DNA from 3 places in the Microbulbifer thermotolerans genome. Region 1 is predicted to be linked to each of the others. Evidence: predicted binding sites of a transcription regulator. Region 1 holds the regulator's gene; each other region holds the start of a gene.
What was found. The regulator sigma-54, encoded in region 1, starts transcription at its own class of promoters, with help from an activator protein. The targets are predictions, from matches to a motif close to TGGCACANNNNTTGCNNT.
Positions count from the first base shown of each region.

Region 1 (9,708 bases):
CCCGCGCAAAGGTCATGCCCGTTGACGTGTACTCTGGCCTCGGCTTTCTGGATCAGTTTGTCCACGGACAGGATTACCTGCGCGGTGGTGATGTTGTCGTAGTGTCGGGAGAGCTTTTCCAGCTTGCTTTCGCAGTAGTCGCGAATGGGAGGAGTGAGATCCAGGTGGTGGCCACTAATGTTGATCTGCATGGATATCTCCTTTTTGAGCGCATCGCTAGGCGGCGCCCTCCCGTTTGGGCCGCAACCCTACAAGGAAGTGCGCCAGAATGGAAGCATACACTCAAAGTTTGGACGTCGGTCGCGCATGGGGTGGAGTGGAACGCCCCGGTAATGTGACCACCTAAAGGTCAATGGTCAGTATTGCCGCGTTGTGTTGGGTGTCGCGGCGGTATTGAAGGTGCTGCGCCTTATACCAACCGCTTGCGCTCACTGGAGGACGGGATGCCCATCGCCTCGCGGTATTTGGCCACGGTGCGGCGCGCCACCTTGATACCCTGTTTGCCGAGTTCCTGGCTGATTTTGTTGTCTGACAGGGGTTTGCGCGGTTGTTCCGCATCGATCAGTTTGCGGATCAGGGCTCGGATCGCGGTGGAGGAGGCTTCCTCGCCGGAGTCAGTGCTCACATGACTGGAGAAGAAATATTTGAGCTCGAAGACGCCGCGGGGGGTGAGCATATACTTCTGGGTGGTGACGCGGGAGATAGTGGATTCGTGCATGCCGATAGTCTCGGCGATATCCGCCAGCACCATGGGTTTCATCGCCTCGGGGCCATGTTCGAAAAAGCCCTGTTGCTTTTCGACGATGCTGGTGGCCACTTTCAGCAGAGTTTCATTGCGGCTCTGCAGACTCTTGAGAAACCACCGCGCTTCCTGCAGGTGATCGCGCAGGAAATTGTTGTCACTGGAGTTGTCGGCGCGCCTGATCAGTGACGCGTAATTGCTGTTGATCCGCAGGCGGGGCGTGGTCTCGGGGTTTAGCTCCACCAGCCAGCGCTGCTCCTTGCGGCGGACGATGATATCCGGAATCACGTACTGAGGATCTTCGCCACCGAAGGCTTCCCCGGGATTGGGGGTCAATGTCTGGATCAGGCGCATCACCTCTCCGAGCTGTTGCTCGTTGAGGCGGGTGCGGCGGCTGAGGGTGCGGAAGTCGCGCTTGCCGAGCAGGTCCAGGTGCTGTTCGACCACTGTCAGCGCTTGCTCCAACCAGGGAGTGTCGGGCGGTAACTGGCGCAGTTGCAGCAGCATGCATTCGCGCAGGTCGCGGGCTCCGCAGCCTGTGGGGTCGAATTGCTGAATGGTCTTGAGCACCGCCAGGACTTCGTCTTCCTCCACCTCAAGGGCCGCGGCGATATCGGCCGGTGGCGTTTCCAGGAAGCCGTTCGGCGCTATGCCGTCGATCAGGTTCTCGCCGATCAGCTTGTCCTGAACGGACAGGGAGGTGAGGTTGAGTTGCCAGAGCAGGTGATCGTGCAGACTGTCGGAGGCGGCGTTGCGCTGTTCCAGAGCCACTTCCTCACCGTCGCCGCCGCTGTAGCTGCCACTGCTGTAGATATCTTCCCAGCGGGTATCCACGGGCAGCTCATCGGGAATATTCTGGCTCCAGTCGCCGCTATCCGCTTCTCCGGCCTCCACATTCCCTTGTTCGGTCCCCGTCGGATCCGTCGACTGCTCGCCGGTATTTTCCGCCTGGGCAGGTTCCTCTCCGTCGACTTCCAGCAGGGGGTTGCTGTCCAGCGCCGATTGCACCTCTTGCTGAAGATCCAGAGTCGACAGTTGCAGCAGCCGGATAGCCTGCTGCAACTGGGGTGTCATGGTCAGCTGAGTGCCAAGCTTTAGCTGGAGAGACTGCTTCATAGTGAGGGACTGCGAAATCTTGTGGCGGATGAATTTGCTAAAAATCCAAGATGTCGCAGACTAACCCTCTACAAAGCGGATTACAAGCAATAACTGTGCCGACTTTTTAGTCGCTGGTGGGGATTGGGGGAGTGTTACGGCAAGCTGTTTTCCGCGTATCCACCGACTTGGGGGGCAGCTACCGCGTTGGGTTGTCAATCGCGTGCGGCGTTCATTCGGGAGTGAGTGAATTCGGGGCCTGAGCGCCCCGAAACCCACCGCAGCTCCCGTGTGAATGATCTGGGACCCTAGATCGTGAATTCGTGACCCAGATAGACCTCTCGCACCTGCTGGTTGGCGAGCACCTCTTCGGGGGTGCCGGCGGCGATGATGTGTCCTTCGCTCACTATGTAGGCGGTTTCGCAGATATCCAGGGTCTCGCGCACGTTGTGGTCGGTGATCAGTACGCCGATACCGCGTTCGCGCAAGTGACGGATAATCTGCTTGATATCATTGACTGAAATGGGGTCTACACCGGCGAAAGGTTCGTCAAGCAGTACGAAATCGGGGTCCGTGGCCAGGGCCCGGGCGATCTCAACACGGCGGCGTTCGCCGCCGGATAAAGCCATGCCGAGGCTGTTCTCAATGTGGGTGATGTTGAACTCTTGCAGCAGTTCCCGCACGCGTTGCTGCCGTTCGGTCCGGCTCAGGTCCTTGCGGGTTTCCAGGATGGCGAGGATGTTGTCGCGCACGGAGAGACGGCGGAACACCGAGGCTTCCTGGGGCAGGTAGCCAAGGCCTTTGTGCGCACGCCCGTGCATGGAAAGACGGGTAATATCCTCGTCGTCGATCAGGACCTGGCCTGCGTCGGCCTGCACCAATCCGGCGATCATGTAAAAGCAGGTGGTTTTGCCGGCGCCGTTGGGACCGAGCAGACCGACCACCTGGCCGCTGGTTACGTTGATGGAGACGTCCTGGACGACTTTTCTTTTTTTGTATTGTTTGGCGAGGTGTAACGCTTTCAGCGTTGGCATAGTGTATTCCGAGTTTGATTTTAGGACCGGCTCTTTGGCCCGTTTCATGGAGGTTCCGCCGCTTATAACCCTTCGCGGGAGTGCTCCCGGCGGCGAGGCGCCGCGGGGATCGGGTTTCCGCGCCAAGATAAAGGGAGCGGGTTATTGCTGCTTTTGGCCCTCGTCGGTTTGTTGGCCGCTATTCTTTTTTTCCGGCTTCCAGATCATTTCCACGCGCCCGTCGCCGGACTGTCCCTGGGCCTGCATCTCTTCGCTTTTCAGGTCGTAGTCGATTTTTTCCGCAGTCAGGGTATTGCCGTCCCGGTTTACGTGGGCATCGCCGATCAGGTGCAGCTCGTCGGTGCTGACAGTGAATTCGATACGTCGCGCCCGCGCCTTCACTGGGTTCTGGCTCTGTACCATCTGCTGTTGAAAGTGCGCCGGCCGACCGGTGGCGATCACGCGGCTGATCTCGCCAGTGGCGTTGCCGTGCACTTCCACGCGGTCGGCGCGGATCTGCAGTGAACCCTGGGTGATGACCACATCGCCGCTGTAGACGGAAAGATTTTTGCCGCGGTTGGCTTCCAGCTTCTTGGCCTGCACTTTGATCGGTTGCTCGCGATCCTGTGGCAGAGCCAGGCCCCGGGTGCCCGGAAGCAGCAGGGCAATGGCGGCGATGAGCCACAGATGACGGAGTTTATTTGCTTTCATAGCTGCTCTTAACATCGGAGAGGATTTCCACCCGGTCCTCCTTGAGGAAGGCGCGCAGGCCCTTGCCGGAGGTGATATTGGGGCCGGCGGTAATGGTAACAACTTTGTCTGTCTCAGCGTATTCCTGGCGCGGTTTGATAGTGATGGCCTGGGTATCCAGGCGGATGCCTCCCGCTTCCGGCAGTTCGTTGATTTTGACATCGCCGCGCAATACCACCCGCTCGCCATTATTGTGGGCGACACCGCTTCTGGACTCGGTGCGCCACTTGGGTTGGTGCGCCTGGTAGAAGAGAAAGCGCGGCTCGGTCAGATCGGCGCGGTCCCGGCGCTCGAACTGGAAATAGGTGATCTGATCCGCGTCTACGCGATAGGCGAGGGTGCCCTCTTCGTTGAAGTGGCGCGTGCGGGCGTCGCGGATAATCAGATCCGCAGCCTTTTTCTGTTGCTGGGGAGTGGGGCGCTTGCCGAGCAGCTGTTGCGGCGGGCTCTCTGCAAACCAGAGTCCGGCACTGATCAGCAGTACCACGGCGACCAGGGGCAGCCAACTGCGCATTACTCTTCTCCGAGGTAGGGCGCCAGGGCGGCGTCAAAGGTACCCTGGGCCTGCATTATGCGGTCGCAGACTTCGCGTACTGCGCCCTCGCCGCCGCGGGCCTGGGTGATCCACAGAGCCCGCTCGCGCACTGGCGGTGCGGCGTTGGGAACGGAGATGGGGCAGCCGATACGGGTCATTACCAGTAGGTCCGGGTAGTCGTCGCCCATGTAGGCGATATTTTCCAGGCAGCAGGGCTCGTCGGTAAATAGCTCTTGCAATGCGGAGAATTTGTCCTCGCGCCCCTGGATTAGTTTTTCGATCCCCAGTTCGTGCGCGCGCCGCTCCACCACGGTGCTGCGCCGGCCCGTGATAATGGCAACGCGTACACCGGACTTCTGCAGCATTTTGATGCCGTGGCCGTCCAGGGTGTTAAAGCTTTTGAGTTCGTTGCCACTGCTGTCGAAACTCAACTTGCCATCGGTCAGCACACCATCCACATCCAGTACCAGCCAGCGGACTTTTTTCAGGGCTTGAGTGAGTTTTTTTTCTGAGGTCACAGGTGACTTGTCCTTAATGTATTTGCGGGGCCTCGCCGCCGGTTTTTTGCCGTGGGTGAGTAAACCCTGTGTTTGCTGTCGTTGCCCGGTGTCGTACCGAGTTTTGCAAAATGTTCCGGGGGCGGTGCTTGTGTATAGAGTATCGGTGTTTGTGCGGCGGTGGATCAAATCACCCCGGCGCGCAGTATATCGTGCATATGCACCACGCCCACTGGTTGGTGTTCCTCGCCTTCTACCACCAGAGCGGTAATTTTGTGGTCTTCCATGATGCGTAGGGCCTCTGCCGCCAGAGTTTCTGCAGAGACAGTTTTAGGGCGGCGGCTCATGACTTGGTCCATGGTCGCCTTATCCAGTTCCACTTTGTGGTCGATAACCCGGCGCAGGTCACCGTCGGTGAAGACACCGAGTAGAGAACCTTTATGATCGACCACTGTGGTCATGCCGAATCCCTTGCTAGTCATCTCCAGCAGGGCTTTTGGCAGCAGTGTCTCGGGGGAGACTTGTGGCAGTTCATCGCCGGAATGCATGACGTCCTCTACTTTTAGTAGCAAGCGCCTGCCCAGGGCGCCGCCGGGGTGGGAGAAGGCGAAGTCTTCGGCAGAGAACCCCCGTGCTTCCAGCAGCGCAACCGCCAGGGCGTCGCCCATCACCAGGGTTACGGTGGTAGATGAGGTGGGAGCCAGTCCAAGGGGGCAGGCCTCAGTTTCCACAGCGATATCCAAATTGACATCCGCCGCTTGTGCCAAGGGAGAGTCAGCCTTGCCGGTCATACTGATCATGGGGATACCCAGCCGCTTCAGCAGTGGCAGCAGGGTCAGTACTTCGGCGGAGGTACCAGAGTTGGAAATGGCGATGACCAAGTCATCGCGGGTGATCATGCCCAGGTCGCCGTGGCTGGCCTCGCCAGGGTGCACGAAAAAGCTCGGGGTGCCGGTGCTGGCCAGAGTGGCGGCGATCTTGCGGCCGATGTGTCCGGATTTGCCCATGCCAGTGACGATGGTGCGGCCGCCGCACTGCAGGATGAGCTCGCAGGCGCGCTTGAAGTCTCCATTGATACGTTCTTCCAGCTTGGTGACGGCTTCCGTTTCCATCAGCACGGTGCGGCGTCCCGCTTGTAAGATCAGGTCCTGGGTCATCGGTTGTCTCTGATTTCAGTCTTTAATGTGAAAATCTGTGCAGAGCTGCCGTCTTGTGGCAGCTGGTGCCGGGTTTGGCCCCGGTGTCTCTCCGGCGTGCTAACCTCATCTATAGGATGATTTGTACGACGCTCGGCGAGGCGGAGCGGAGCATAGCTACGACGTGCCGCCACAACGCAGGGCGCGGCCATGGTATAGTTTGCCGCCGCCGCTGTCAGCTCCGCCGGTCAATGGATGATCCGGAGGGCTGCGGAAGAATGGCGGTTATCTGTAATAGCGGCGACGCGGGGCACTTTGATGCCCTTTTTGCGTCCAAGGATCGATTTGCCAACGGGAGAATTTGTGTGAACGTATTGTCATTGAATGGTCGAGTGGGATTTGCAGTTTGGCTGAGGGCCGCTTTGTGCACTCTATTCGTATCCGCCTGGGCCTCCGCCGCAAGCGCCGCCCAGAACCCCTACGCCATGATCGAAGGGGTTTCCGAGAATTTGCTGGGGGTGATCCGCGCCAATGCTCAGTATCTGGAGTCAGACCCGCAGCGCTATTACAGCGCGGTGGACAGTGTTCTGAACCCCGTCGTGGATTTTAATTTTATCGCCCGCGGAGTGATGGGGCGTTATGCGAAACAGGCGACTGCAGACCAGCGCGCGCGCTTCGCCAGTACTTTCCGGCGCGATCTGGTAGCGACTTTTGCCCGCGGTGTGGCCGGTTTTGGAAGTATGGATGTGAAGGTGGTCAATCCTGGCTCCACTCCCAACGGCAATCGTGTCAATGTGTTGCAGGAAGTGCGCAGTAAGGAAGGGGTGACCAAGGTTTCTTACACGCTGGTGCGCAACCGCGCCGGTCAGTGGAAATTGATCAACGTGATTTTGAACGGCGTTAACCTTGGCAAAACTTTCCGCAGTCAGTTCGCCCAATCCATGCAAACTTACGGCGATATAGACAAGGTGATCAGCAACTGGTCCGCGGCTGAGGAGGTCGCTGACCAGGTCGGGTAATCTGCCCATCTGCGGGATGCGCGCGGCGGCTGCTGCGCGGCCCGCTGGTTTCCAGTACACTTGCGCGCTGGTTTCAACGCAACGTTTTTCCCACCTATGCAAGCCGATGATATCAAAGCCCTGATCGAGGGGCAGATCCCCGACAGCCGCGCCGAGGTCGCTTTCGAAGGCAGCCACCTGATGGTGACCGTAGTGAGTCCCGCTTTTGAAGGTTTGAGCCGGCTGAAGAAACAGCAACTGGTCTATGCGGCGCTCAGCGACAAGATCGCCGACGGCACCCTGCATGCGGTTCAGATGCAGACGCTCACCCCTGAAGAGGCTGGCCGTTAGGTCGCCGCTCAATCGGACAAACAGACGCTAAGCCGAATGGACAAATTAATTATCGAGGGCGGCAGCCCTATTGCCGGCACCCTGAAAATTTCAGGGGCCAAGAACGCCGCGCTGCCGATCCTCGCCGCGGCATTGCTGGCGGACGGGCCAGTACAGATCCACAATTTGCCGCACCTGAACGATATCACCACTATGATCACCCTGCTGCGGTGCATGGGTTGCGAGGTTACCGTCGACGAAAAACTGGGGGTGGAGATTGATCCTCGTCCAGTCAACGATCTCACGGCACCTTATGAGCTGGTGAAGACAATGCGCGCCTCCATCTTGGTGCTGGGGCCTCTGTTGGCCCGCCACGGGGTGGCCAACGTCTCCTTTCCCGGCGGTTGTGCCATCGGTAGCCGCCCGGTGGATATCCACCTAAAGGGACTGGAGGCCATGGGGGCGGAGATCACGATTGACGGCGGTTTTATCCGCGCCCGCTCCAACGGTCGTCTCAAAGGCGCCAATATCGTGATGGAAAAGGTTACCGTTGGGGGCACGGAAAATCTCTTAATGGCGGCGGTGCTGGCGGAGGGTACCACGGTGCTGCACAACGCCGCGCGGGAGCCGGAAATCGTCGACCTGGCGGAGTTCTTGATCGCCATGGGGGCGCAGATTGAAGGTGTGGGTACAGATACCCTGCGGGTGCACGGCGTACCGCGCCTCAGTCCCTGCTCCTTTACTGTGATGCCAGACCGCATAGAAACGGGGACCTTCCTCGCTGCCGCTGCAGCGGCGCGCGGCAGAGTGCGTTTGACGCACACTCGTGCGGATATTCTCGATGCCGTATTGGTTAAGTTCGAGGAGGCCGGTGCGCATATCTCTTGCGGAGATGATTGGATTGAGCTGGATATGAAGGGCAACCGGCCAAAGGCGGTCAGTTTCCGCACGGCGCCCTATCCCGCGTTTCCCACCGATATGCAGTCCCAGTTTACTGCGATGAATGCTGTGGCCGAGGGCAAGGGTGCAGTGGTGGAAACCATTTTCGAGAACCGTTTGATCCAGGTGCACGAGCTCAATCGGATGGGGGCCAATATCCTGCTGGAGGGCAATACCGCCATTGTCACTGGGGTGGAGAAACTCAAGGGGGCACCAGTGATGGCTTCCGATCTGCGCGCTTCCGCCAGCCTGGTGATTGCCGGCATTGTGGCCGAAGGTACCACTGTCGTGGATCGTATCTACCACATTGACCGCGGTTACGAGTGCATTGAGGAAAAGTTGCGGCAACTGGGAGCGAATATTCGCCGAGTGCCTGGTTGACCTAGACGGGAGCCGGTTGTCGCGAGGTTCCGCTACCGGCATCTGGCTTTTGCGTTTCTATCCGCCGCCACTGAATAAATCGAAATGACTTATAAGCGATAACAGCTATGCAGATCACCATTGCGCTGACCAAGGGGCGAATCCTCAAGGAGACCCTGCCATTGCTCGCAGCCGCGGGGCTCGAGCCGCAGGAGGATATTTCGCGCAGCCGCAAGCTGATTTTTCCCACCAATCAGCAGGGCGTGCGCCTGCTGATTTTGCGTGGCGTGGATGTGCCCACCTATGTGCAGCACGGCGCCGCGGATATGGGGGTTGCCGGCAAGGATACGCTGCTTGAGCACGGCGCCGACGGTATCTACGAACCGCTCGATTTGGGTATCGCCTGCTGCCGACTGATGACCGCCGGTGTCAAGGGGGTGGAGCTGCCGCAAGGACGTATCAAAGTGGCCACGAAGTTTGTGCGCAGTGCCAAGCGTTACTACGCGGCCCAGGGGCGCCAGGCGGATATCATCAAACTGTACGGCGCCATGGAACTCGCGCCGCTGATGGATTTGGCGGATGAGATAGTCGATATCGTCGACACCGGCAATACGCTGAAAGCCAACGGCCTGGAACCCCGGGACACCATTGCTCATATCAGCAGTCGCCTGATCGTCAACAAGGCGTCGATGAAGATGAAGTATCAGCCCATCAATGCCCTGATTGAAAAGCTCGCCGCCGCCGCAAAGAAAAATTAACCTTGCAAACAACCCCGTAGATACAGCCATGACGATCGACAGCATCCGCCGTCTCAATGCCGCAGACTCGGATTTTAATGCGCAGCTGGACCAGCTGCTGGCGTGGGAATCTGTCGCCGATAAGAGTGTGGAGAGCAGTGTTGCGGAAATTCTGCAGCAGGTGCGAAGCCGTGGCGACGCAGCGGTGATTGAATACACCAATCGCTTTGACCGCCGCCAGCTCACTAGTGCAGGTGAGTTTCAGCTCTCTGCGTCGGCAATGGCCGCTGCCCTCGAGCGCATCCCCCACGCGGAGCGGGCGGCGCTGGAACAAGCCGCCGAGCGGGTACGGGATTACCACCAGCGCCAATTGCAGGTGTCCTGGCGTTACACCGAGGCCGATGGCTCAGTGCTGGGTCAGCAGATAATGCCCATGGAGCGGGTCGGTGTCTATGTGCCCGGTGGCAAGGCCAGCTACCCGTCCTCGGTACTGATGAATGCCATTCCCGCCAAGGTCGCTGGTGTCGACTGCGTGACAATGGTGGTGCCTGCCCCGGATAACCAGTTGAACGACTT
Region 1 covers NZ_CP014864.1:1,202,143-1,211,850, forward strand. Annotated here, with positions in the region: gene hpf (ribosome hibernation-promoting factor, HPF/YfiA family) at 1-191, opposite strand, end outside; gene A3224_RS05020 (RNA polymerase factor sigma-54) at 410-1,858, opposite strand; gene lptB (LPS export ABC transporter ATP-binding protein) at 2,146-2,871, opposite strand; gene lptA (lipopolysaccharide transport periplasmic protein LptA) at 3,013-3,561, opposite strand; gene lptC (LPS export ABC transporter periplasmic protein LptC) at 3,548-4,114, opposite strand; gene A3224_RS05040 (KdsC family phosphatase) at 4,114-4,653, opposite strand; gene A3224_RS05045 (KpsF/GutQ family sugar-phosphate isomerase) at 4,818-5,789, opposite strand; gene A3224_RS05050 (MlaC/ttg2D family ABC transporter substrate-binding protein) at 6,134-6,787, shown strand; gene A3224_RS05055 (BolA family protein) at 6,884-7,117, shown strand; gene murA (UDP-N-acetylglucosamine 1-carboxyvinyltransferase) at 7,154-8,416, shown strand; gene hisG (ATP phosphoribosyltransferase) at 8,524-9,153, shown strand; gene hisD (histidinol dehydrogenase) at 9,182-9,708, shown strand, end outside.

Region 2 (9,708 bases), 1.4 Mb from region 1:
CCACCAGCGGTTTGGGCATAAAGGTAGCGGTCTTGCCGTAGGCGTGAGCCACATTGTGGACCGCGTACTTGAGGATTTGCACCTCGTCTGCCTTCTTAGTCAGAGTATTGGCGGCGACGCCAATCTCACATTGGCCAGCGGTGCCCACTTCGTGGTGGTGCACTTCCACCTGCAGGCCCATTTGCTCCATAGCGGAACACATGGCCGCGCGAATGTCGTGCAGGGAGTCCACCGGCGGAACCGGGAAGTAACCGCCTTTTACGCGCGGACGGTGACCGATATTGCCGTCGGCGAAGCTCTGACCGGAGGACCAGGCAGCCTCTTCGGAGTTGATCTTGTAGAAGGCGCCGCCCATTTCCGCGCCCCAGGTGATGTCGTCAAAGACAAAGAACTCGGGCTCCGGTCCGAACATGGCAGTGTCGCCGTAGCCGGTAGACTTGAGATATTCCTCGGCGCGCAACGCGATGGAGCGCGGGTCGCGCTCATAGCCCTGGCCGGTGATCGGATCGACGATGTTACAGCGCACGATAACAGTGGCTTCATCGGTGAACGGATCCAGGAAGGCTGTATCGTCCACCGGCATCAGAATCATGTCGGACTCGTTGATGCCTTTCCATCCGGCGATGGAAGAGCCATCAAACATCTTGCCCTCTTCGAAGAACTCGCCGTCAACTTCCGACGCCGGAATCGATACATGCTGTTCTTTGCCCTTGGTATCGGTGAAGCGCAGGTCTACCCACTTGGCTTCACTCTCTTTGATCAAACCGAGCGTTTTCGCTGACATTGCTGTCCTCCAGGTCTCAAAAAATGGAATGTGTCGCTGTAACCCTTCTGTGGCATTCAATAAAGCAAAGAGTGTGCCAAATTGGGGCGCCGGCCGTGCCCTGGGCACCACCAGCGTGTTCGCGCTCCATACAGGGCTAATCGCAGGCAGAATAGATGCAAAGTGGCCACCCGGCCACAGGTGTGCGCACCATAGTGGCACACATCATCGCGCGAGTGCACCAAATACGGGCACAAACAACTTTCCGGCGGCTGGTTTATAATGCCCGGCTCTTATCCAACCCCCAACGCGGTGCCCAACGAATCCCCATGCACTTTGTCGTCAAGTTCTTTCCCGAGATCACCATCAAGAGCAACCCGGTTCGCAAGCGGATGTCGAACCAACTCAAGGACAACCTGCAGCGTCTTCTCAAGTCACTGGATGAGCGCATCCAAGTGCGCAAAGACTGGGAGAAGATTGATGTCATCGTGCCCGACGAGCTGGCCCATTTGAGCGGGCGCATTGAGGAGACGCTCGCCCACACCCCGGGAATCGCCAACTTCTCGCGAGTGCAGCAATTCCCCTTGGGCACACTGCAAGATATTTATGAGAAGACGATGTCCGTCTGGGGCGACAAGCTCGCCGGCAAGACTTTCTGTGTGCGCGTCAAACGCACTGGTGATCACGATTTCAAATCCCTGGATGTAGAGCAGTATGTGGGCGGCGGCCTGAACCAGAACACCGACGCCGCCGGAGTTAAGTTGAAGAACCCGGACATCACCGTAAAGCTTGAAATACGTCACGACAAACTGAACGTGGTAGAAGAGCAGACACCGGGCCTGGGCGGCTTCCCCCTCGGTACCCAAGACCCGGTGTTGTCGCTGGTGTCCGGCGGCTTCGATTCCACAGTGGCCAGCTACCTCACGATGAAGCGCGGTATCCGCACGCATTTCCTTTTCTTCAATCTGGGGGGCCGCCAACATGAGTTAGGGGTCAAAGAAGTGGCCTTTTACCTCTGGAACAAATACGGTGCTTCCCACCGGGTGCGTTTTATCACCGTACCATTCGATGAAGTAGTGGCGGAGATTCTGGAAAACGTCGACGACTCTTATATGGGCGTGATCTTAAAGCGCATGATGCTGCGCGCCGGTTCCGCGATAGCCAAAGAGCTGGAAGTAGACGCACTGGTAACCGGCGAGGCCATAGCCCAGGTATCCAGCCAAACACTGAAAAACCTGTCGGTGATCGACAGTGTCACAGACACGATGGTACTGCGCCCGCTGATCACCAGCGATAAAACCGATATCATCAAACTGTCGCGGGAAATCGGCACCGAGGACTTTGCCGCAAATATGCCGGAGTACTGCGGTGTAATTTCGGTGAAGCCCACCACGCGGGCAAAAATAGAAAAGGTTCAGAAGGAAGAAGACCGCTTCGACTTCTCGGTTCTCGAACGCGCCATTAGCAACCGCGTAATGCAGAACATCGACGAAGTGATGGAGGATGTGCGCGGCGAGATCCCCGCAGTTGAAATTGTCAGTGAGCCTCACGGTCAAGTGGTCATCGATATTCGCCATCCGGATGAAGAGGAGCTGGACCCGCTGGAGTTGCCCGGAACCGATGTGGAGACCATCCCCTTCTACCGCCTGAGTAATGCTTTCAAGAAGCTAGATAAAAACCGCGACTACCTCCTTTACTGCAAACGCGGTGTTATGAGTAAACTGCACGCCTCCCATCTGCTCGACGAAGGCTACCGCAACGTCGGTGTCTTCCGGCCAGAGAAGCCGGACACCGATCAATAAAGCGGGCTACCGGAACCAACGGATACAGGGATGTATCCGATAGAGTGCCAGGGACGCTTCCTAAATACCTACCCCATTGCTTGAACGGTCCCGAGCCGACTACAGCTGAGTTTAGCCATTAATTTTCCGACTCGTTTCTGCTCATCCATTCGATTTGATTCCTTGCTGCACTGTAAGACGCCACACAGTATGGCACTACGAAGTTCAGTAAAACCTTCAACCAATCGATTTCCTGACCAGTAGTCAATGCGGGCCCCTGGTTGATCGCATTCAACAGAGCGCCCACTACTAACGATACACGAAACGCATTGCGAACAACGTGCCGCTGTATAAGAATTAACCCTATCCTGCTCAAAGCAAAGATCCCCATATGTATCAAGCGCATACAAATCCAGGCAAAGTTGATTCTGGGCGCTCTTGAGCCAGTCCGAATACGACCGCCGATCATCCAATATGGCGCAACAACAACTGCTTTGTGATCTCTCGTCTTTTTTGATCAGTTAAATCACTCTTGCTCAAATAGAGAACAGGTGTGTCCACCTGTTCAAGAGAACCGTATTGATCAGAATTTGAAACCCCAACTATCTGAGCGTTAATTCCTTTCTTATCCAACAGGTCGGCAATGGTTGTGGCTGCCACATCAAAAGGCAATAGAGCCGCGAAAATAATCGGCAACTTTGGATTGATGTCGAGAACACTGTCCACCACCTTCTCTACTGAAGCATCTATGCTGGAGACCACTGCTAAGGATATGAGTGCTGCGCCTGAGCGCTTGGCTTGCGCACCTATATCGGCAAAACAGTCCGGCTTCAATACACTATAATGACACTGCTCAAGTAGTGGCTTCATCTCCTGAACAATAAAAGGGTGGGGCCTGGCAAGTAGTACATTTTTCATCACTGCTTACTCCTGATCTTTGAAACGAACTTTTTCTCCTTAGTCGTTCAAGCTTCAGGGTTATTACAGGCACGATAGAAAATTAATCCAGCTTCTCACCGAAAACTCTAGGGAACCTCTGATTAAGTCGCTTCCTGACGGTAAAAATTCTTTGGAGCCAGATGAGAAGCTCAGGTGATAGGATGGCCATTTCGAAACCGTCGGATACAGGGATGTATCCGTCGGAGCTACAGGGAAGTACTCGTGCGTTTTCGAAATGGCCATCCTATTGCCTGAGCGCACCGGAACCTACCTTAGCGTTCACGCGAATTAATCGGAGGTTCCCTAGATCCAAAACTTACGCAAGTTGATATCCTGCCTATCAACCTCGCGCGCCGGACACATAAGCCGCAGTCAATGCATGGCGTGGTGCTTCAAACAAATGTCGACACAGGCCAAATTCGATCAGTTTCCCAACCCGCTCAGTCATCCAGAAAAAGCCTGCATAGTTGGCAACCCGACGGGCCTGCGCCAAGTTGTGCGTTACAATCACTACCGTGTAGCGCCCTCGCAAGCGCAAAATCAACTCCTCCACGATGCCGGATGAAATGGGATCAAGAGCGCTGCACGGCTCGTCCATCAACAGCACTTCTGGCTCTAGGACCAGCGCACGAGCGATACATAACCGCTGTTGCTGTCCACCGGAAAGCGCCAGAGCGGATGCGTCCAATCGATCCGATACTTCCTCCCAGAGCCCGACATCTTTGAGCACTTTTTCGATCTTCCTGTATCGCACTTGGCGGTCTCGAATACCGTGCTCTTTTAAAGGCAGTTCCAGGTTTCGCCGAATAGACAGGGGAAAAGGGTTGGGCCGCTGGAATATCATTCCTATACGGCGTCTGAGGCCCAGCGTATCCACCGGATCGCGCAACAGATCCTGACCATCAAATAAAATCTGCCCGGCAAGGCGCGCATCGCTGTGGTCGGTAAGCCGATTCAAAGTGGAAAGGAAACTGGTCTTGCCGCACCCTGAGGGTCCGATCAATGCGGTGATACAACCCTTGTAAATATCCAGCGATACCTGGGACAAAACTGTCTTATCGCCGTAGCCAACCTCCAGGTCACGCACACGCATCAAGGGCTCGGGAGCACAACAGGGAGACCTTTGTTCGATACATCCCAACGTATAGTGGTTCACTTCACTCAGGTTCACGATACAAACACCCTCCGTTTGAACCAGTTTTCCAGCAGGCTCTGCGCCAGCGTGTTGAGTAAGACAATCAGAACCACCAGTACCAACGCCGAAGCATAAGCCGCACTGTCGCCACCGGTGACATTCATGGACAAATCGTAAATATGTACTGCGAGAGCGCGCCCTGAATCCAGCGGCGACTCCGGCATACGATCGACATAGCCACTGGTGAACACCAATGCTGCCGTTTCTGCGGTGGCACGACCGATTCCCAGCACTAGCCCGGCTCCTATCGCGGGACGCGCCGCCGGCAACAGGATATGCCAAATCGCAGCACTGCGGGCCATACCAAGCGCTAACGCCCCCCGGCGCCACTCGTCGTTTACCGCTCGCAACCCAGATTCACAGGTACGCACAAACACCGGCAAAATCATAAGTGCCAGAGTTAACCCGCCAGATAACAGAGAAAAGCCGAGACCGAGATAAATACTGAAAAATGCATTGCCAAAAAGCCCATATACGATCGAGGGAACCCCGGCCAAAATATCCAAAGTGACGCGCGCGATATCGGAAAACCGACGGCGTCCTGCGGCAAACTCTGACAACCAAACGGCAACGCCCAGCCCCAGTGGCAGTGCAGTAACCAGCGCAATAGAGAGTATCCACAAAGTGGAAACCAAAATGGGGGCGATACCACCGGATCGGCCGGAATCCTCAGGCTCAGTAAATAAAAAAGACCAGGAAAAGTGGGCAACTCCCTCAATCAATACATCGCCCAGCACCCACAACAACAAAGAAACCACCAAGGCGGCGCAACCTGACATAAGCCAACCGAACAGGCGATCAACCATATTGGCCGGCCTCGCGTCCATTGCGGGTAACTCTATAGCTGCCCCATGACAGCAACCACACCATAGCGGTCAACAGCAATCCGGACGCAAACAAGCTGGCTCGGTGGTCACCCATGGCATAGGACATTTCCAGGGCAATATTGGCAGTGAGAACACGCACTGGATCAAACAGCCCCGCAGGAAACTGAACCACATTTCCCGCAACCATAAGCACCGCCATGGTTTCCCCTAGAGCTCTTGCAGTAGCCAGCAATACACCTCCGAAAATATTGGAGCGGGCAGCCGGAAGCATGATATGGAGAATTTGTGTTTTCCGACGCATCCCTAAGGCTATACCGCCATGGAGCAATTCTCCGGACACACTGGCAAGGGCGGCGGCGCTGGTCAGAGCAATCGTAGGCAATACCATTAATGACAGCACTAGTATTGCCGCCAATAATGACGCCCCAGGAGGCTGCCAAAGGGCGATTAATGGAACTATCCGCGTTAACCCCCACAGTCCAAATACTACCGAGGGAACACCTGCCAGTAGGGTGAGCAGTAAACGGAAAGTTCTCGCCACTTTGGGATTCGCGTAAAACTGCAGATAAATTGCACTTGCCAAGCCCACAGGAAGCGCCACGATAAGAGCGCCCAAAGTTACAGCGAGCGATGCCAGTAACATCGGCGCCATGCCAAAGCGGTTTTCCTGTGGATACCACCCCTGATACTGTAGCCAATCGAACCAGCTTCCACTGTGCCAACGGCTGGAGAGAAAAGGCCAGGATTCCTTGATTAAAAATAAAACAATAAGAGTTAGCAGTAATGCAGCCCCGGCAGACAGCACAGCAAGCATCATACTCAGGCGGTGATCGGTGCGATTGACGATCCCCTTAGCGATCCAGCTCATCACCTATGGTTATCCATCAGGGTGCAACAAAAAATTGTGCTTCTATAATGTCCTTTACGGCATCTGATTGCGCAAAGGCTATAAATTCTTTAGCTAATCCAACAGGTGTATTTCTCACAACCAAATTCAACTGGCGAGAAAACTGATAACGACCTTTTGCCACATTCTCCGAGGTAGGGATTTCACCCTCCATAGAAATTAATTTGATAGGAGTTCCGTGGTTCTCTTCATATTCTGCAGTGCCGATGGATACATAGCCAATCGCACCGGCAATCGCCGACACACTTTTAATGCCCTGTTGATTATCTCCAATTACAACTTGTGCATTTATCTGACTATTTCTGAGGGAAAAATGTTGTAAAAATAATTCCAAAGTCGAACGTCCTTCCGCCTTATTGATTACAGTTATTGGCAAATTCGAACCACCGACTTCTTCCCAGTTGCGAATCTTTCCGGAGTAAATACCAACTATCTGATCACCAGTGAGGTTTCTTACCGGATTATTCTTATGCGTAATTATGCCGATACCGTCTCTGGCAATAAGGTATGCGGAAAGATCTTTTTCCGAGGCTTTCAACGCACGTGACACCATTCCGATGTCTGCCAGCCCAAGACGAACATCATTGATTCCTCTTGAGGAACCACCTGTCTGCACATTGATACGCACTCCTGGATGTTGAGATTCGAAGCGCTTAGCCACTTCCAAAATCAAAGGAGCAATAGTGCTTGACCCCGTTAAAGTGAGACGACCTCCACTGGCCTGGACAACTGAGGCACTGGCCAATACATACATTAATAACAACAACCTAATAAAAATTCTTAACATGCCAGTCTCATGAACATTTGTGGATTATTTATCGCAATAAACTCTGATTAAGGAGCAAGTAAAACTTCACATTTCATAAATTGGAAATAAAGTTTTCTGCATCACCATGGCCTTATAAGACGGCAGATAGACATAAGTCCATCCGCCGTCGCGAAAATTCAGCAGCAAGCCCCGCTTTGTGTAGCGAATACGTCAATATCAAAAGGGATATTTGAGCCACAGCCCTCAAATACACCAAAATGCCGGCTGAAGTCTCCGATGTATTGAAAATGTTCTGAAAACCGGGTATCGCGCAACATCCTCCAGGTATTTCCACACACAGGAAACACTCGCCCTGTCTCGATTACATGGTGTTTATCCAAAACAAACCTGTGTTCGCAGTTAGGGATAGAGCCCCGATATATCACTGCCTGGCCGTAATCTTCACAGGCGCTTTCCAGATCTTCCAGTTTGAACAGGCGATAAGTCGCGGAAAAGAACTGCAGGTTACCGGTTCTATGTGCCAGGTTATTGTCGGTGATTTCTAGACGTCGGTCTTCCAGCAAACGGGGATCTATAAAGCCAGCAGCCTGTGCCAGACGGAGAAAATCATTCCAATACAAGGCTCCGCCAAGACACTCTCCGTACAATACAGCATCCGTCCTCACTTCATCTGGAACTCTGCGGTCGGAGTAAACGTCGGAAAAATAGAATTCACCACCGGGTTTTAATAGGCGGTAGACACCGGACAGCACCGCAGCCTTATCCGGTGACAAGTTCACCACGCAATTGGAAACAATAACATCAAATGAGCCAGGCTCCAGATCGAGCTCATCGAGCTTCTCGATATACCCTTTAATAAACCTTACGTTGTCATAACCAAACGCCTGCGCATGCCATTCTCGATGGTTTTGAGCCACAGCAAGCTGTTCTTCAGTCATATCAACGCCGACAACCTCTCCCTCGGGTCCGACCAACTGTGCCAGGGCATAGACATCGCGCCCCGTTCCACACCCGAGATCCAGCACCCGGCACCCCGATAACAGGGGTGGGCACACAAGGCCACACCCATAGTAACGGGACAGAATTTCCGGATGGATTTTGGCCAGCAACGGCTTCAGCCACTCGGGCACAGCACTGGCATCACAACAGGCAGTTGTTTTGAGATCATCGGAACTCTGCAACTGTTTTCCATAATAATCTTGGACGAATTCATGCATGGTGAAAAACTCCTCTCGAACTCACTTGAACAGATCAGGAGCTATTCTTTGACAAAGTAAACAAGTTATCCCAATCCCTTAACCAATACAGCGCCAGGCAGGCCGCCAACATTGGCCAAGCGGCAAAAAACAGAAGGTGATCAAAAGGTGCCATGTACTGCTTATAGGATGAAAACGTGGAAATTGCGTGCAGTATTAACACCAACCCATAAGTCCAGCGCCGCCAGAGCCCGGCAACAAATGCCAGAACCAATAATAATTCCAAGCTACCGAAGATGTAGGACATATGGCTTGTCAGCCATTCGATACCGTAAAATTTTTCAAAAACTTTTCCGGTGTGCGCGGGGTTTACAAATTTATCCAGTGTCCACATCAACATCACAATAAAAACGCCCAGACGCAGTGCTAGCAGAGAGCGCAATAGGGGCTGCTGCAATGAATCCGGAAGTGTAGTTTTTGCGTCCATAGGTATATTCTCCTTTCTGGTTTAACTTTGGTTATATTTAAATCCGCGATGTAAATTGACAGGCCAGTCTTCAGGCAAGTACTGCAAGTCTTGCGGTTCATCAATGTCGTGTAACGGTGTCATTTCCACGAGTGTCCAACCAGCCTCCACTATTCTCTGCCGGGTAAGACTTGCGACTGAAGCAGTACTCCAGGGTATATCGAGAAACACCGTGGGCAGGTAGTTTGAAAGCCCCAGTAGCGCGTAGCCGCCATCGCTCACAGGTACCATGCATGCGTCGTTTTTCTCCAGGGATAGTGCCGCCGCACGCAGCTTATCAGCGTTCATATCGGGGCAGTCTGTTCCTATTAATAAAACTGCTTCTCCCTTGTCAGTTGTTCGTCGGGCCGCATCGGCCAAACGTTCACCCAGATCGCCTTCTTTCTGCTCGGACCACTCCAGGGAAGAGGGCAGGGCTAGTTCACTCCAAATAGGCAGCATACGATCCGGTGCCACACACAGTTCAACTGGTCCAATATCCGCCTTAACCGCTTGCTCTACAGTATGTTCCAGCAGTTTTGCAGCGAGACATGCCGAACCTTCACTGCCAAGGGCGGGAATCAGTCTCGTCTTGGCCATACCCGGTAAAGGTGCCTTGGCCAGAATAACTATCCGGATCACGGTGTCGTCACGGAATCTCATCATGGTTCTAAAATGCCCTTTACTTCTTGTATGGCAATATCCACAGCTTTATATCTGAAATACTTTTAGGTGCAGGCGATTTATGCCTCCGCCCATAAGACAGGTGTTCAACGGTTCTTTATTGGGGAAAACTTGCAAAGTTATCGCCATTATTTTTTGTTGA
Region 2 covers NZ_CP014864.1:3,700,722-3,710,429, forward strand. Annotated here, with positions in the region: gene glnA (glutamate--ammonia ligase) at 1-784, opposite strand, end outside; gene thiI (tRNA uracil 4-sulfurtransferase ThiI) at 1,093-2,565, shown strand; gene nrtS (nitrate/nitrite transporter NrtS) at 2,684-3,013, opposite strand; gene A3224_RS15310 (hypothetical protein) at 3,010-3,465, opposite strand; gene A3224_RS15315 (phosphate ABC transporter ATP-binding protein) at 3,824-4,654, opposite strand; gene pstA (phosphate ABC transporter permease PstA) at 4,651-5,505, opposite strand; gene pstC (phosphate ABC transporter permease subunit PstC) at 5,477-6,373, opposite strand; gene A3224_RS15330 (phosphate ABC transporter substrate-binding protein) at 6,390-7,199, opposite strand; gene A3224_RS15335 (methyltransferase domain-containing protein) at 7,358-8,398, opposite strand; gene A3224_RS15340 (hypothetical protein) at 8,433-8,864, opposite strand; gene A3224_RS15345 (TIGR04282 family arsenosugar biosynthesis glycosyltransferase) at 8,886-9,548, opposite strand; gene A3224_RS15350 (DUF547 domain-containing protein) at 9,695-9,708, opposite strand, start outside.
Region 2: glnA (glutamate--ammonia ligase) is a predicted target of sigma-54. The motif match lies at 846-863, and genes of this name have one in related genera.

Region 3 (9,708 bases), 1.4 Mb from region 1:
CGATGCTGCGGACAAGGATCTGTATGACCTGCCGCCGGAAGAAGTGGCTGAGTTCCCGACCGTGGCTTCCAGCCTGGAAATGGCGCTGGATGCCCTGGATAAGGATCGCGCTTTCTTGACCGAAGGTGGCGTCTTTACCGACGACGCTATTGACGCCTACATCGAGCTCAAGAAGGAAGAGGTGGAGCGCCTGGCGATGACCACTCACCCGGTCGAGTTTGATATGTACTACTCGGTGTAAAATACCGGTAAACCAATGGGGCTCGCCCCTCCGAAAAGCCCGCGCCGCTCTGGTGCGGGCTTTTTTTTGATAGCGGGTACGCTAGCCTTGGGTGTATTGTTGCAACTGGAATTTGCTAGCCAAAAGGAGCGGCAAGGCCGCAATAAGGACCGATGAATCCCAGCAAAGTGATTTTGACCCTGCTGCTCGCCAGCCCTCTCATTTCCCTGGCCGGCGGCAATGAAACTGATAATGCACAGTCCGGTGGTTCCATCTACAAAACGGTGGCTCCGGATGGCAGTGTTGTTTTCAGCGACAAGCCACTGCCCGGTGAGCCGACGGAAAAAGTTGAGTTGGCGCCCACTAACGTCCAGCCTATCGCTCTGCCGCGCACTCTGCCCACGCGCAAGCTTTCGCCGCGGGACCAGGGAGGTGATGACTATGCTGGCCCGGTGCGTTTCGCCATTGTCAGTCCCATGGACGGCGCCACTATTCCGCCGGGGCAGCGCTCCATTGTTCTGGAAGTGGCGATGGACCCGGTGCCGTCCGGTGACTACCAGTTCTTCGCGGTAGTGGACGGCCGGCCCTGGGCGGGAGCTTCCTCCGGCACCAGCCTGGATATCTCCGCCCTGGAACGCGGCACCCACAGTGTGCAGGCGGTACTCGTTGACGCGGCCGGTAACGAGCTGGCTCGCTCCCAGATCATTACCCTCTATGTCAAACGCCCGGGTGGTGTACTGCCGGACAACCCCGCCGCCCAGGCGTCTCAGGCCCCCAAGGCTCCGGTGGCTCCCGGCCTGCCTCGGGCCAAGCCTCCCAGCGCCGACTGACTCCTTTCCCGGGCCCCGGCACCGCCGGAGCCCCCTTCTCTGTTTCTGCCCGCCGAAGGAGCGCACTGGTGTTTTTATAGACAGAGCACCATAATGGTGCATCAGTGGCGCTAATGTTCCCGATCGACTGCATCAACCTCGCCCGGATGCCCGTTAGCGGGCTTACGGAGACAGTTACCGCCCTTCCGAAGGTCAGTATTAATAGCCCGAAAGGCCCCAGCAGTAGTCTGGTGCGCTATTTTGGTGTGCTTTTTGCACTGACTGAAAACAACGCGTTTTCGCCGGTCGCTGGCAAAGCGCGGTAAATGCCGGGGCGCCGCCGGCAGCGATTTAACCGGAAAGACTCGCATGCTCAACGACCGCCAGTTTCGCCAGCTCCTCGACAGCCTCAACTCCGCAGTGCTGGTGCTGGATGACCACCTGCAGCTGCGCTATCTGAATTCCGCTGCCGAGGATCTGTTGGCGGCCTCCAGTGCGCGGATCGGCGGTGTGCCCCTGGCGGAAGTGGTTTGGGAATCGCAAACTGCCGAGGAGGCAATGCGCAATGCACTCGAAAGCGGCGAGAAGTACACGGTACGGCGCGCTGTGTGGCGGCTGCACAATCTGGAGACGTGCACCGTGGACTATACAGTTTGTCCGGTGCCGGAACTCGGGCTGTTGCTGGAAGTGCAGCCCATGGACCGTTTGTTGCGCATCGCCCGCGAGGATGCGCTGATCAGCGCCCAAGAGACCACCCGCAATTTGGTGCGCGGTATGGCACACGAAGTGAAGAATCCGCTCGGTGGCATCCGCGGCGCAGCACAACTGCTGCAGCGCGAGTTGGCGGACGAGGAGCTGACCGAGTACACGAGGATTATTATTGAAGAGGCGGATCGCCTGCGAAATCTGGTCGATCGCCTGCTGGGGCCACGAGTACCGGTGCGGCTTACGCCCACCAACGTGCACGAGATACTCGAACGGGTGGCACAATTGATCGATGCCGAGTGCGATGGCGAACTGAAAATCCGCCGCGACTATGACCCCTCTATTCCGGATGTCCCCGCCGATAGAGAACAGCTGATCCAGGCCCTGCTCAATATCGCCCGCAACGCAATGCAGGCACTGGACGAGAGTATCGGGCTGGCCGCCGGACAAATCACTTTGCGCACCCGTATCCAGCGCCAGTTCACCATTGGCCGGCGCCAATGCCCTCTGGTGTGCCGTATAGAAATCGAAGACAACGGCCCCGGCATTCCCGAGGATATCCGCGAGCGCATCTTCTACCCGATGATTTCCGGGCGTGCCGAGGGGTCGGGACTGGGCCTGTCCATCTCACAGAACATCATCAATCAGCACCGCGGCTTGATTCAGTGCGACAGCCGCCCTGGGCAGAGTGTTTTTCAAATTTTTCTGCCCCTGATGAACGAATAATTGAGTAGCGGAAGTGTGAGTATGAGCAATCGCGTTTGGATCATTGACGACGACCGGTCAATCCGCTGGGTACTGGAGCGTGCCCTGAGTCGTGCCGGAATAGAAACCAAGTGCTACGAGAGTGGTGATCGCGCCCTGGATGATTTTTACAGCGATTCGCCGGATGTTGTGATCAGCGATATCCGTATGCCGGGGTCCGACGGCTTTAAATTGTTGCAGCGCTTTCAGGCGGAACGCCCCGCACTGCCGATTATCATCATGACGGCGCATTCAGATCTGGACAGTGCCGTCGCCGCCTATCAGGGTGGCGCTTTCGAATACCTGCCCAAACCTTTCGACGTGGATGAGGCGGTGGCGGTCACCCGCCGCGCCCTCGCCCATGCCAGCGAGCAGCAGATTGAACCCGTAGCGGTGGAAAATGGTACGAACCGCAAGGAGATTATCGGCGAGGCACCGGCGATGCAGGAGGTATTCCGGGCCATAGGCCGCCTGTCTCACTCCAATATCACCGTGCTGATTAACGGTGAATCCGGCACCGGCAAGGAGCTGGTGGCACAGGCGCTGCACAATCACAGCCCCCGTAAAGACAAACCTTTTATCGCCCTGAATATGGCCGCGATTCCGAAAGATCTGATGGAGTCGGAGTTGTTCGGCCACGAGAAGGGCGCCTTCACCGGTGCCAGTGCCAGCCGCGCTGGTCGTTTCGAGCAGGCCAATGGCGGCACTCTGTTCCTGGATGAAATCGGCGATATGCCGGCGGAGACACAGACGCGCCTGCTGCGTGTACTCGCGGACGGGGAATTCTATCGCGTCGGCGGCCACACCCCGGTAAAAGTGGATGTACGTATTATCGCGGCAACGCATCAGGATTTGGAAAAGCTGGTGGAGGAGCATAAATTCCGCGAGGATTTGTTCCACCGCCTAAATGTGATTCGCATCCATATCCCGCGCCTGGCAGACCGCCGCGAGGATATTCCCAGGCTGGTACGCCACTTTTTCAATGCCGCCGCCAAGGATTTGGGGGTGGAGCCGAAAATTCTCACAAAAGAAGCCGAAGAGTATCTGTCGAGCCTCGACTGGCCCGGCAATGTGCGCCAGTTAGAAAATACCTGCCGCTGGATTACCGTGATGGCTTCCGGCCGCGAAGTGCACATCGAAGACTTACCGCAGGAACTACATCAGCAGACAGCGAATAGTGATGCGTCGCAGGACTGGCAGAAAGCTTTGCGCCTCTGGGCCGATCAGGCACTGGCCAATGGTCGTCGGGAAATCCTCAGTGAGGCGGTGCCCGCTTTTGAGCGCGCGCTGATAGAAATCGCCCTCAAGCACACCGCTGGACGCAAGCGCGACGCTGCGGAGCTGTTGGGCTGGGGGCGCAATACGTTGACGCGGAAGCTCAAGGAGCTGGGTATGAATGGCGACGAGGATTAGGGAGCCTTTGATCAATTCCTAGGAACGCTGTAGTTGGTTTCGGGGCGCTCAGGCAATGGGATGGACATCTCGAAAACGCACAAGTACTTCCCTGTAGCTCCGTCGGATACCTCCCTGTATCCGACGGTTTAGAAGTGTCCATCCCATCACCTGAGCTTCTCATCTGCCCTCAAAGTTAGTTTTGCCGCCAAGAAAAAAATTAATCGGAGGTTCTTGGCTGCAATAACGAAATTTGCACGCCATTTATTGACTTTTGGTTTGGGGAATGCGCGGTATTGGCCTAGATTTATGCGGATAAAAACATTCCGGCAACATAAATCGGCCGAGGTGATTATGTATAAAAGATTCGCGCTTTCCCTGTCCGCACTATTGCTCTCCGCTGCGGCATTCTCCGCCACCGAGGATACTACCTTCCTCGTCTCTATCACGGTTGAGAACAGTTGTACTATTTCTGTCAACGATCTGAATTTCGGTACGGTCAATGATTTAACTCCCTCTATATCTGCGTCCACCACCGGCACGGTGACCTGTACTGGCTTGGCACCGGTAAGCGTATCTTTTGACGCGGGAACTGGCGGCGCCAGTACTTTTGCCACCCGGCAGATGGATGATGGTGTCAACACGATCGACTACAACCTCTACCGCGACGCGGCGAATACGGAGATCCTGGGGGACGGCAGTGGCGGCACCTTCACTATCGACTTCACCAGTACCGGTGGTGCCGATGCCTTTGATGTTTATGGTCTGACTGATCCGGGGCAGAACCCCAAGCCGGCCGGAACTTACAACTCGACGATCACCGCCACGGCAACCTTCTGATATGCGTCTCGCGCAGTGCATCCCGCTGTCGCGGGTGCTTCTGATCGCCCTGCTGTTTTGCAACTTCGCCCATGCCAAGGGGCAGCTGCAGGCGGGGCCGATACTGTTGCAGATCGGCGCTGGTCAGAAGGCTTCGCGCCTGCGGCTTTCCAATACCGGAGACGAGCGTCTGGTGGCCCAGGTGCGGGTGTTCGCCTGGAGCCAGGAAAATGGCGAGGACCAACTCACTGCAAGTGATGCGGTGGTGGCCAGCCCGCCCATTGTGGAGCTGATGCCGGGGATGGAGCAGATTGTGCGCCTGGTACGTCTGGGGGAATCACCGTCTGGCGCGGACCAAAGTTTTCGCCTGGTGGTAGATGAGCTACCGCTGAACGGGGGGGCTGCGCCAAACCAGGTAAGCGTACGTATGCGCTATGTGCTGCCCCTGTTTGTGCGTGCGCAGGATGCGCCCGAAGCAAAGATCTCCTGTGCTGTGCGTGATAAGGCCGCGGTGCTGGAATGTATCAATTCGGGTGGGCGTGCGGCCCAATTGGGGGCCAGTTTTCTGATCGATAGTTCCGGGTGGGAAGTACAGTTGAGTGCGGGTCTACTCGGTTACGTGCTGCCCGGTAGCCGTAAGGTCTGGGCCTTGCCGGAAAACTCCGGTGTGTCCAGCGCGAATAATATGAGAGAGGTGCGACTGGAAACAATTTTAAATGGCCAGCCAACCCAGCTTTCACTTCAACAATAATATTTGTGGACGCTTCGCAAAATTTCTTTACGTCAGCCTGTTTATCAGTGTAGTCACCGTCTCTGTTAGAGCTGACGTCCTTTCCGATAGTCCGCTGTTGGTTGCCAACAGTGCTGAGCATTTCCTGCACTCCGCACGCTTGGAACAGGATCTGTACCTGGAGGCCTTCTACGGTGAAATAACCACCGGACTGATTGTGCATGCACGTCTGAGCAGGGAAAAGCTCTATGTAATTGCGGGCGACCTGTGGGAAATCGGCCTGCAATTACCGATGCAGGACCCCGATCAATGGGTAGCGCTGGACTCGGTGCCGGGGCTCAGCTACCGCTACGACATTCCCACCCAGTCTCTGATATTGCACGCGCCGCCCAATCTACGTCGGGCGCAGCACTTGGGGTATCAGCCACCCCCACCGGTGGAAGTGCGCCGCGATCACGGGCTGCTATTCAGTTATGACTTTTACGGCCGCGAGTGGCAGGACAGCAGCAACGCCTCCCTTGGTACTTCTCTCAATTGGTTTGGACGTTACGGGAGTGTAAAAATTTCCGGTGTCAGCCGCAGTGGCGATGAAAACATCGGCTATCGCCGCCTGGATAGTTTCTGGACCTACAGTGACCCGCAGCAATTGTGGACCTGGACAGCAGGTGATCTGATCAGTGGTGGCCACAGCTGGAACCGCCCGGTTCGCATGGGCGGTGTACAGTGGCGGCGCAACTTCGAGGTGCGCCCGGACCTGATCACCCTGCCGGTGCCCCGTTTCGATGGCAGTGCCTCCCTTCCCTCCACTGTGGAGTTGTATGTAAATAATATTCTGCAATACGGCGCGAATGTGGATAGTGGGCCCTTTGTGCTCGACGCTCTGCCAAGAATCGGCGGGGCAGGAATGGCCACGCTGGTAGTAACCGACGCGCTGGGGCGCGCCACTGAAACCAGCGTGCCCCTATATGTGGACCACCGCCGCCTGGCGCGGGGGTTAAGCGATTTCAGTATCGAGGCAGGTGTACTGCGCACGAATTTCGAAGGTGGTTGGGACGATTACGGTGAACACCCGGTGGCCAGTGCCAGCTGGCTGCAGGGTATTACTGATACCTTCACTTTCGAGGCGCATGGGGAATTGGCAGAGGAGTTGAGGCTTGCTGGTATCGGTGGCGTCTGGTCGCCGGAGGGGCGTTGGGGGCTGCTGTCCGGCTCCCTCGCCTTCAGTGACGGGCAGAACCGGAACGAACGCGATAAGTCGGGGCATCAGTACAGCCTTGGTTATCAGTGGGTTGGGCCCATTTTCGGTTTTGATTTGCAGAGCTTGCGCCGCTCGCGCGGCTATCGGGACCTGGCGGATCTGGATACGGACCGGACTTTGATCGAGCGCTGGCTCAATGCACAGGATCGGGCCACCCTCTGGCTACAGACGGGGCGCGGCAGTCTGGCTTATAGCTATCTGCGCTGGCGCGATCATCGCGACAGACTGCTGCCGCGAGAGATCTTCAGTAGCCACAGCCTCAGCTGGACGCAGAATATTGGCCGGCGCCTGTCGTTTTCCGCCACCCTGTTCAAGGACGACGAAAATGGCTCTGGCGGCAGCGTCACCTTTAGCATACCGCTGCAACATCTGGCCTATGCATCCGTCGGTGTGCAGCGCCAAAGTGGCGGGAATAATCAGCCGAGAGCCATGTTGCGGCACACAGTCCCCTATGAGGGCGGCTGGGGGTGGTGGCTGCAGGGAGGCAACAGTGACGGAGACTATGGACAGGCAGCGCTGGAAACCCGCGGGCGCTACTTCGAGGCACGCGCGGGGATCGACTGGGACAGTGGCAAGCGCGGATATTTCCTGGAGATGGGCGGCAGTCTTGCCGTTATGGATGGCCGGGTAATCGCCAGTCGACGTATTCAAGACGCCTTTGCACTGGTGTACACCGGAATCGGAGATGTGCCCGTTCTGAGCGAGAACCGTCTTTACGGCTACACCGACCACGAGGGGTATTTGCTGATACCGGATCTGCGCGGCTGGCAGAGGAACCGTATTGGCATAAATCCAGACCAGCTGGGAGCAAATCTCGCTGTGGCTGAGTTCGAGCAATTCGCTGTGCCCGCCGATCACGCGGGCCAGCTGATTGTGTTTCCAATCGTGCAGTTGCGACCGGCAATTATCACTCTGCTCGATCAGTCCGGCGACGCGATTGCCGCTGGCAGTATCGCCACCCTGCTTCCGGGCGGTGAAGGCCAGACTCTGCCGGTGGGATTTGATGGGGAATTGTACCTGGAAGATATCTCCGGCGGCGCGCGCATTGAAGTGCAGCAGGGCAGGTTGATCTGCCATTACCACATTGACCCAGGCGACGGACAGAGCGCACCGCTTACGCGTCTGCGCCTGTCGCCGGATATTTGTGAGGAGTTACCGTGATGGCGCAACGGATTCTGCTGGTATTCACAATGTTACTGACAGGTGTGTCATGGGGGCAGGACTGTACTTATACCGTGACGCCGACATTGAATTTCGGTTCTGTTACCGGGCTGCCCACCCCACAGATAGACGCAACGGCAGATATCACTGTTCAGTGTCCTGTGCTGGATTTACTTCAACGGCGGATCTGTATCAGCTTACCTGTGGGTAGCGGCGGTGTTTCGCTGGCAGACCGCCGCCTGACAAGCGGTGCATTCGATGTGCCGTTTAATGTGTACCGGGATGCCGCCCGCACTCAGGTGTGGGGCACAGTAGCCAGTGGGCAGCAGGTACAACTGGACTTTCCGGTGCTGTTTGGCGGGACCATGACCGCCACCGTTTACGGTCGGGTATTTGCAGGTGGCGGAAGTGCAGCGGGTTTCTACCAATCGGTGTTTAATACTATCGAAGTGCGTGAAGGCACTTATGCGGTACTTGCACCGAATTGCAGCTCGCTGACTCCCTTCAACCTGGCCGAAAGCATGACTGCGCAACTGCAAGTTGAACCCGACTGCACTATCTCGGCCAGCCCACTCGATTTCGGCACCGTCACCAACCTTGTGCAGACGGACGCCAGCAGTAACCTCTCAGTGACCTGTACATTGAATGGCGCCTATAGTGTGGCGCTTGACGGCGGTGGCAGTGGCGATATCAACAATCGCAGAATGCTGTTGGGAGGGGACAGTATCGACTACCAACTGTACCAGGATGCGGCGCGAACCCAGGTCTGGGGCGACACTGTGGGCACAGTAGTGAGTGGTACGGGCAGTGGTGCAGCCCAATCGATCACCGTATATGGGAGAGTGCCAGCGCAAGGAGCAAAACCGCCCGGTATCTATCAGGATACGATTACCGCCACGGTGACTTTTTAATCCTCTCGTAAAAAGTGGTCTCTGATTCATTCGCTCCCAGACAATAAAGATACCTTGCCCCCTGATGAGAAGCTCAGGTGATGGGATGGATATTTTGAAACCGTCGGATACAGGGAGGTATCCGACGAGGTTACAGGGGGGACTCGCGGGGACAAAGGCTGCGGGCAAGCTGGGTGCTTATTGCGATTTATCAGTTGCTTCGTTCAATACCAAGTTCACCCAGTGTTCGCGCAATATCTTCGGCACTTGTGGCTGGATGGATTTCCTTGTCGATCTTGAGAACACGGCCGTCCTTGCCGATATAGATAGTGACACGGCGGGCTATATTCATAACTGGCATCAGTACGCCATAGGCCTTGGCCGTTTCGCCCTTGGGGTCGCTGAGCAGTGGAAAATCAGCGTCCTGTTCGGTGGCAAACTTGGTGTTTACCTCCACTTCATCGGTGCTCGCCATAAAGTAGGCGACATTGTAATTGCGTATCAGGTGCCCGTTCTCAGCCAGGGATTTGCACTCGATAGTGCAACCCTTGGTAAAGGCCTTGGGGTACCAGGCGATGACAACCGCTTTTTTGTCTTTGAAGTCCGCTAGCGAATAGCTTTTGCCATCGGAGGCCTGCAGGGAGAAGTTGGGTGCGGGGTCGCCGACTTCCAGGGCCATTAGTGGCAGACTGGCGGTGGCAGCGAGTAAAAAAGCGATCAAGCGTTTCACAGCGTGGCTCCTTTTGGGGCTATTTGTGAGGGCTGGGCTATGCTAACCGGGGTGGCGGCTGGAAGCTATATGGCGCGGCACCTGGCGGCGGCGTCTTGTATCGGCCACACCTTCTAATCAGTGTCGGATTTTCGCATGCCCGCAGAAGATATCCTCGGAACCTTTTCGCTTCCCCAGATTTATATCTTTTCGGTGCTGCTGGTATTGGTGTTGCTGGCTGTTGGACGCTTCTTTGGTCGCCGCGCAGCGC
Region 3 covers NZ_CP014864.1:3,690,632-3,700,339, reverse strand. Annotated here, with positions in the region: gene glnA (glutamate--ammonia ligase) at 1-241, shown strand, start outside; gene A3224_RS15290 (DUF4124 domain-containing protein) at 394-1,050, shown strand; gene glnL (nitrogen regulation protein NR(II)) at 1,399-2,460, shown strand; gene ntrC (nitrogen regulation protein NR(I)) at 2,482-3,891, shown strand; gene A3224_RS15270 (Csu type fimbrial protein) at 4,225-4,710, shown strand; gene A3224_RS15265 (fimbrial biogenesis chaperone) at 4,712-5,440, shown strand; gene A3224_RS15260 (fimbria/pilus outer membrane usher protein) at 5,406-7,838, shown strand; gene A3224_RS15255 (Csu type fimbrial protein) at 7,838-8,749, shown strand; gene A3224_RS15250 (peroxiredoxin family protein) at 8,940-9,458, opposite strand; gene A3224_RS15245 (hypothetical protein) at 9,594-9,708, shown strand, end outside.
Region 3: glnL (nitrogen regulation protein NR(II)) is a predicted target of sigma-54. The motif match lies at 1,292-1,309, and genes of this name have one in related genera.